Regions from separate parts of the Pantoea sp. C1E2 genome, predicted to be linked through region 1. Evidence: predicted binding sites of a transcription regulator. Region 1 holds the regulator's gene; the other holds the start of a gene.
What was found. Region 1 encodes LexA, which represses DNA repair genes until DNA is damaged. Its sites were predicted from a motif close to TNCTGTATGTACATACAGNA; they were not measured.

Region 1 (4,191 bases):
TAAGAAAAGGTTGAGTGGCACTTCCCTGTGCCGTGCCGACGGGTGATCGGCGGGGTAGGAGCATCTTCCTTAATTCACTAAAAGCTACCAGCGGTAGTCTTTATTGTGACTTTCCCAGTCTTTCACTTCGCTTTCAGCCTGGTCTTTCGCATAGCCGTAGCGTTCCTGAATTTTACCAACAAGCTGATCGCGTTTACCTTCGATGACAGTCATATCATCATCCGTCAGCTTGCCCCACTTCTCTTTCATTTTCCCTTTGAACTGCTTCCAGTTACCGCTCGCTTCGTCTTTGTTCATAATAATCCTCCACATCATCCTGAGTGAGATGTGATGATCCCCTAAGAAATAGGGTAATCACCCACACAACGCGCTACTCAATTGCGCCGTTTGAGATAATTATAGTAGCCAGTTGGGATTGCGCAAAAAATACAGATTAATCTGTAGGTTACGCTTCGCTTATTTAAGCACCAAACCAGGTGTCATGCCGCCAGTGACGGCGCCACACCCACCATAGCGTCACGCCCCGCAGAGTGAGGAATACCGCTACCGCCAGCCATAAACCGTGATTACCGAGCCAGGGGAGTGTCAGCAGCGCCAGTCCATAACCTATAGCGGCTATCACCATGCTGTTACGCATTTCACGCCCGCGCGTGGCGCCGATAAACATACCATCCAGCAGATAGCACCAGACTCCGACCAACGGCAGAATCACTTGCCATGCCAGATAGCGATCGGCCATCTCACGCAGTGATTCAAGCGAGGTGAGCAACGCCACAATTTGGGGGCCGGTTAGCGCATAGATCGCTGCAAACGCCAGGGCAACGATACCGGCCTGCCGACAGGCGGCATGCCAAATCAATAACAAGCGACTGCGATCTCTCGCTCCCACAGCTTCGCCCGAGCAGGCCTCTACGGCATAGGCAAAACCATCCAACGCGTAGGCCGTGAAAGTGAGGAACATCAGCAATACCGCATTTACAGCGACAATATCAGGCCCCAAACGAGCCCCAAGCAGGGTGAGGGACGCGAAGCAGATTTGCACCATCAGCGAGCGCAACATGATGTCGCGATTGAGGCGAAACAGCCGTGCTGCATCACCACGCCAGCTCTGTTTTAGCAGACTGAAAGAGATACCGCGCAGCTTGAGCACGCGCACCACCATCCACAACCCCACGCCCAGCGTGACATATTCCGCCACAGCAGTCGCTGCCGCTGCACCCGCAACGCCCCAGTGCAGCTTAAGTACAAACAGGAGGTCGAGCAGGATATTCACCAGATTGCCGACAATCAGCAGTACCATTGGTGCACGCGCATACTGCACGCCGAGCAACCAGCCTAATATCACCAGATTGGCTAACGTTGCCGGTGCGCTAAGCCAGCGGATGTTGATAAAGATTTGTGCCTGATGCTGCACCTCTGGGCTGCCGCCCATTAACGAGGCCGCGACAAAACTAAAGGGGGTACGTAGCAATACAAACAGCACGCCCGCCACCAGGGCTATTAACAGCGGTTGCGTCAACGCACGCGCCAGTGCGGTTTTATCGTTCGCACCAAATGCCTGTGCGGTCAAACCGGTGGTGCTCATACGCAGAAACAGCAGCAACATAAAGATGAAACTGGTCGCTGTCGCACCCACCGCCACGCCGCCGAGATAAATGGGACTATCGAGATGACCAATCACTGCCGTATCGACGACACCGAGTAGCGGAACGGTAATATTGGAGAGGATCATCGGCAGCGCCAGCCGCCACAATGCTTTATCTGAAGAGGAAAACAGCCGCATTCGCCCGTTCCATTGTTGCGCTGGTCAATTGGACCATTAACCGGCAATCAGCCTGAAGAGGAAAATCAATGTATCAGACTGCGGTCAGCACAGCGACCAACCGCAGCGGGGGAATTCAACGAGAGGTTAGAGCCATTCGCCGTTACGCACGATGCCCACAGCCAGACCTTCAACGGTCAGCGCTTGCTCACGGGTATCGACCACAATCGGCTGAAAATCGGTGTTTTCAGGCAGCAGATGCACAATGGCACCCTGCTTTTTCCAGCGCTTGACGGTGACTTCGTCATCAATGCGCGCCACCACAACCTGGCCATTACGGACTTCCTGCGTTTTATGCACAGCGAGTAAGTCGCCATCCATAATCCCGATGTCTTTCATCGACATACCACTGACGCGCAGCAGAAAATCGGCAGTAGGCTTGAACAGATTGGCATCAACCTGATAGTGCGCTTCGATGTGTTCCTGAGCTAGCAACGGTTCACCGGCAGCCACGCGGCCGATCAGCGGCAGCCCTTCGGAGACTTCTTCTTCCATCAGCAGGCGGATACCACGTGATGCACCTGAGACAATCTCAATGACGCCTTTACGCGCCAATGCTTTCAGGTGTTCTTCCGCCGCATTGGGCGAGCGAAAACCCAGTTGCGCAGCAATTTCCGCACGCGTTGGCGGCATGCCGGTCTGGTTAATATGGTCGCGAATCAGATCATAGACCTGCTGCTGCCTTGCTGTTAACGCTTTCATCCCGCCCCCTGGTTGTTTATACAGTCGCTGTGAGTATATACAGGTATTGGCGAAATGAAAACCAAAACAGAGGGAAAAATCAGCGGTTTGAAGATTCTGGAATACCTATCGCAAATGCGACCAGAGCAGCGCGATCCAGACAAACAGAGCCAGTAATATAGCCAGCAATACCGCCGCTGAGCCCATATCTTTTGCTCGTCCCGCTAAGGGATGGCGCTCTTGCCCAATGCGATCGACTACCGCTTCAATGGCGCTATTCAGGATTTCAACGATGATCACCAACACCACGGAGCCAATCATCAGCACTCGGGAAATCACATCGACATCCAGCCAGCAGGCCACCACAATGGCCACCAGTGCAGCAATGGCTTCCTGGCGAAATGCGGCTTCATGTTGCCAGGCGGCACGCAGGCCCTGCCAGGAATAACCGGCTGCATTCACTATTCTTTGAATACCGGTGACGTTATTTGCCATGCTGTGGAACCCTTGAGGTGATTTGGCGTCAATGAGTGGGCTGTATGAGATGGTGCAGCCACAGATCTTCGATTTACTTTCTGGTATGCTTGCCGCGCTTTGCTAACAAGAGGCTTTAAGTTGTCTATGTCAGGTTGGCGTAAACTTTATTACAAACTATTGAATTTACCACTCTCTTTTTTAGTAAAGAGTAAGGTCATTCCGACCGATCCTGTCTCTGAACATGGGATCGATCCGACTCGTCCAGTGATGTATGTTTTGCCTTACGATTCAAAGGCTGACCTGCTCACATTACGGGCGCAGTGTCTCAACCATGATCTGCCCGATCCGCTGGCCCCGCTGGAGATCGATGGCACTCTGCTGCCACGTCATGTGTTTATTCACGATGGCCCGCGCGTATTCCCCTATTTCGTAGCAAATCCTGAGTCCGTGAAGCTATTCCACGACTATCTCGATCTGCACCGCAGTAATCCTGATCTCGACGTACAAATGTTACCGGTTGCGGTGATGTTTGGTCGTGCGCCAGGACGCGAAATTCAGGGTGAAGACACGCCGCATCTGCGCATCCTTAATGGCATAGAGAAATTCTTCGCCATTCTGTGGCACGGACGTGACAGCTTTGTGCGCTTCTCGCCGACCGTTTCCCTGCGCCAGATGGCCACGGAGCACGGTACCGATAAGTCGATTGCCCAAAAGCTGGCACGCGTGGCACGCATTCATTTTGCGCGTCAGCGCCTGGCTGCTGTAGGCCCACGTCTGCCTGCGCGTCAGGATCTGTTCAACAAGCTGCTGCAATCCAAAGCGATTGAAAAAGCGGTTGAAGATGAAGCGCGCAGCAAAAAAATCTCGCACGAGAAGGCCCAGCAGAACGCCGTTGAGATGATGGAAGAAGTCGCGGCTAACTTCTCGTATGAAGCCATCCGCGTGACCGACCGCGTCATGGGCTGGCTGTGGAGCCGTCTCTATCAGGGCATCAACGTCAATGGTGGCGAGCGCGTGCGTCAGCTGGCGCAAGATGGCCACGAGATTGTGTATGTGCCCTGCCATCGCAGTCACATGGACTATTTGCTGCTCTCTTACGTGCTCTACCATCAGGGTTTGGTTCCGCCTCATATCGCAGCGGGCATTAACCTGAACTTCTGGCCAGCGGGTCCGATTTTCCGTCGCCTGGGCGCTTTCTTTATCCGTCGTAC
Region 2 (4,191 bases), 140 kb from region 1:
TATTGTTTACCGTGATGACGCCGCTCTACGTCACGCTGATCTACGATTTGCTCAGCAGACGTCGACTGCGAATCGGCTATGCTTTCAGCGCGCTGTTGGCGGTAGCCGGTGCGGCCATCATTCGCTATGACAAAGTCAGCGATCACTTCTGGTTCGGTTTACTGCTGGTTCAGGCGGCTAACATCTGCTTCGCCATTGGTATGGTCGGTTACAAGCGTTTGCAGGAAACCCGCCCGATGCCGCAACACACGGCATTCTCGTGGTTCTATTTAGGCGCGGTGATCATTGCCATCATTGCCTGGAGCCTGTGGGGTAATCCGAACAAGCTGCCGACCACAAACCTGCAATGGGGCATTCTGGTGTGGCTGGGCGTAGCGGCTTCGGGACTGGGCTACTTTATGTGGAACTACGGTGCCACGCAGGTCGATGCGGGTACGTTGGGCATCATGAACAACATGCACGTACCGGCGGGCTTACTGGTGAACCTGGCGATCTGGCAGGAAAAACCGCACTGGCCGAGCTTTATTGCCGGGGCGATTGTCATTTTCGCTTCACTTTACGTGCACAAGCGTTGGGTAGTAGGGCATGTCGCTAAAAGCGATGCCTAAATGGCCGAGCTGAATTGCTAACAAGCTCGTTGCTTTGCTCTAGCTTCGAAAAAGCAGCACCTAAGCCAGAGGGAAGAGACAGGCAAATCCACAGGGAAGTGAGATTCCTTCGTGATCGGAGCGGCCGGTATCTGACCTGATATCAAAGCGACACCTAAAGCCTAAGGGAAGGGATAGCGTGGCAGAGGAGCAAAGCATCCGAGCCATGGAGGGCGAGGCTGACCCACAGGGATGTGGGTTTCCTTTGCGATCTGCCACGCTATCCCTGACTGAGCACTAACACATAGCAATCAGCCCTTTCCTGACTGAGCACTAACACGTAGTAATCAGCCCTTTCGCGACTGAGCACTAACACGAAGCCATCAGGGCTTTTTCGCGGGCGCCGCAGGACGATGAATCATCGTCAATCCCTTCAAAAAGTTACGCAGAATCTGGTCGCCGCACTCGCGGTAGTTCTTATGATCTGGATTGCGGAAAATCGCACCAACCTCAGCCTGTGAAACCTTAAAGTTTGCCTTCTCCAGCACCACCGGAATATCCGTGGTCTTCAACGCAAACGCGATACGCAGCTTCTTAATGAAGATATTGTTATTCATACGACGTTCGACTGACGGCGCTGGCGCATCTTCACTTTTACCGCGACGGAAGAAAATTAAACCGTTAAGGAAATAGCCCATCAGCACGTCCGGCAATTTACGGAACGCCGCATCCTCATCCTTTTTCATCCACGCCTGAACATCCTCCAGCGGCACTTCACTGCCCGCTAAGGCAAAAATCTCCACCACTTTGCTATCGCTCAAATCAAGCATATAGCGCACGCTGCGCAGAACATCGTTACTCGTCATGGTGAAACTCTCTTGGTCGCGGATTGAGGCGGCGCATTATAGAGCAGGCAGGGCAGGGATAACAGCACGGGCGACACAAGCCGCCCGTGAGATCATGAAGAAACCGACTGAAGTGAACCTGGACGCGCCGCATCACGCACAAACGGCAGATGGTCACAGGCGTGTTGACGGGCGAAGCGCACAAAAGCTTCCAGCACCGGCTGACGCTGCTCGCCATCGCGAACCGCCGCATACAGGCGGCTCCACAAGCCAGAGCCCAACGTCTTGGTCACCACCAGGCCCTGCTTTTCAAAACTCTCCACCACCCAATGCGGTAATGCGGCGATGCCCATTTGTGCCGACACCATCTGAATCAATAACAGCGTATTATCTACATTCTTCAATGCCGGGCTCACTCCCGCCGGCTGCAGGAAATGACGCCAGATATCCAGACGCTGACGCTGCACCGGATAAATCATTAACACCTCATCGGCTAAATCTTCCGGCGAAATATGCTCCAGTTTCGCCAGTGGATGGTCCGGAGCCAACACCAGTCGCACCTCATAATCAAACATCGGCGTATAGAACAAACCGCTGCGTGGCAGAATATCGGAGGTCAGCACCACATCCAGTTCACCCTGCTGCAAGGCGGGCTGAGGATCAAAAGTCACCCCCGATTTAAAATCGACCACCACTTGTGGCCAGCTCTGGCGGAAATTATTCAGTGCCGGCGTCAGCCATTGAATGCAGCTGTGACACTCAATCGCAATGCGCAGCGTGGTCTGATGCGGCTCATGGCACGCCTGCAACGCCTGCTGGATCTGCGGCAAAATCTGCTCGGCCAACTGCAGCATGATTTCCCCCTGCGGCGTAAACCGCAACGGCTGGCTCTTGCGCACAAACAGGCGAAAGCCCAGCCGCTGTTCCAGATCGCTGAACTGATGAGATAACGCCGATTGTGTCTGATGAAGCTGAGCAGCGGCAGCGGCTAACGAGCCGGTATTCTGCAACGCCTGCAGCGTTCTCAGGTGTTTGAGTTCGATCATGAGAGTCCTTCACATCGAGATTGAACAAATTGCGCTTGAGGAACATACAGTACCCGCAGATTATGGCGGTGTAAACATCTGGACGGCTAAACATCTCAATCAGGCGCCACAGCCATTTTACTTTCGTCCAGTTCAGGCGTTCAGCGCACGGCAATTCCCTCGCTGGATGAACGTAAACGGGCTTGTACCGTTAAGAATATCTGGAGATTAATAAATGACCATTCTGAACCATACGCTCGGTTTCCCTCGTGTTGGTCTGCGTCGTGAACTGAAGAAAGCACAGGAAAGCTACTGGGCAGGTAACTCCTCACAGGAAGCGCTACTGGCCGTGGGTCGCGAACTGCGTGCCCGTCACTGGCAACAGCAGAAAGAGGCAGGTGTGGATCTGCTGCCGGTGGGCGATTTCGCCTGGTACGATCATGTGCTGACCACCAGCCTGATGCTCGGGAATGTGCCGGCGCGCCATCAGAACAAGGATGGCTCAGTCGATCTCGATACGCTGTTCCGTCTGGGACGCGGCCGTGCGCCCAGCGGTGAACCTGCTGCTGCCGCGGAGATGACCAAATGGTTCAACACCAACTATCACTACATGGTGCCGGAATTCACGCAGGGCCAGCAGTTCTCGCTCTGCTGGACGCAGCTGCTCGACGAAGTGGACGAAGCGCTGGCACTGGGTCACCAGATCAAACCGGTGCTACTGGGGCCAGTGACCTACCTGTGGTTGGGTAAAGTCAAAGGTGAACCGTTTGACCGTCTATCACTGCTGAAAGACATTCTGCCGGTCTACCAGCAAGTGCTGGCAGAGCTGAAAAAGCGCGGCATCGAATGGGTGCAAATTGATGAACCCGCGCTGGTGCTTGAACTGCCACAGGCGTGGCGTGATGCGTTCAAGCCCACTTACGCTGCATTACAAGGTGGCGTGCAACTGCTGCTGACCACTTACTTTGACGGCATCGGTCAAAACCTCGATGTGATTAAGACGCTGCCCGTTCAAGGCCTGCACGTTGACCTGGTGCATGGCAAAGATGACATCCAGTCTATCCACCAACAGATCCCCACCGACTGGCTGCTCTCATTAGGCGTGATCAACGGCCGTAACGTCTGGCGTGCCGATCTCAGCCGCTGGTTTGAGCGCCTGCAACCGCTGGTGGGCCAGCGTAAAAATCTGTGGATTGGATCCTCCTGCTCACTGCTGCACAGCCCGATCGATCTTAGCGTTGAAACCCGGCTCGATGCGGAAGTAAAAAGCTGGTTCGCCTTTGCTTTACAGAAGTGTGCTGAACTGTCGCTGCTGAGCAAGGCGCTCAATAATAACAATGCAGCATCGCTGACAGAGTGGAGTGCACCGATTCGAGCCCGTGCGCACTCTGCTCGCGTGCACAATGCAGCAGTGGGCACACGTCTGGCGAGCATTCAGGCCAAAGACGTTGAGCGCGCCAGCCTCTATCCCGAACGTGCCAAAGCGCAGCGCCATCGCTTTAATTTGCCTGCCTGGCCGACCACCACCATCGGTTCATTCCCGCAAACCACCGAAATTCGCGGCCTGCGACTCGACTTCAAAAAAGGCAATATCGATGGCGGCCACTATCGCACCGGCATTGCGGAGCACATCAAACAGGCGATTACTGAACAGGAACGTCTTGGGCTGGATGTGCTGGTACACGGCGAAGCAGAGCGTAACGACATGGTGGAATACTTCGGCGAAAACCTCGA

Region 2: a site for LexA is predicted at 2,511-2,530, ahead of metR (HTH-type transcriptional regulator MetR). Genes of this name have one in related genera too.

Annotation. Positions count from the first base shown of each region.
Region 1 covers NZ_JBSZHT010000002.1:619,495-623,685, reverse strand. Annotated here, with positions in the region: gene zur (zinc uptake transcriptional repressor Zur) at 1-14, shown strand, start outside; gene ACXI0A_RS03090 (CsbD family protein) at 85-297, opposite strand; gene dinF (MATE family efflux transporter DinF) at 461-1,783, opposite strand; gene lexA (transcriptional repressor LexA) at 1,910-2,524, opposite strand; gene ACXI0A_RS03075 (diacylglycerol kinase) at 2,630-2,998, opposite strand; gene plsB (glycerol-3-phosphate 1-O-acyltransferase PlsB) at 3,125-4,191, shown strand, end outside.
Region 2 covers NZ_JBSZHT010000002.1:477,398-481,588, forward strand. Annotated here, with positions in the region: gene ACXI0A_RS02450 (carboxylate/amino acid/amine transporter) at 1-608, shown strand, start outside; gene ACXI0A_RS02455 (YehS family protein) at 971-1,453, opposite strand; gene metR (HTH-type transcriptional regulator MetR) at 1,546-2,478, opposite strand; gene metE (5-methyltetrahydropteroyltriglutamate--homocysteine S-methyltransferase) at 2,693-4,191, shown strand, end outside.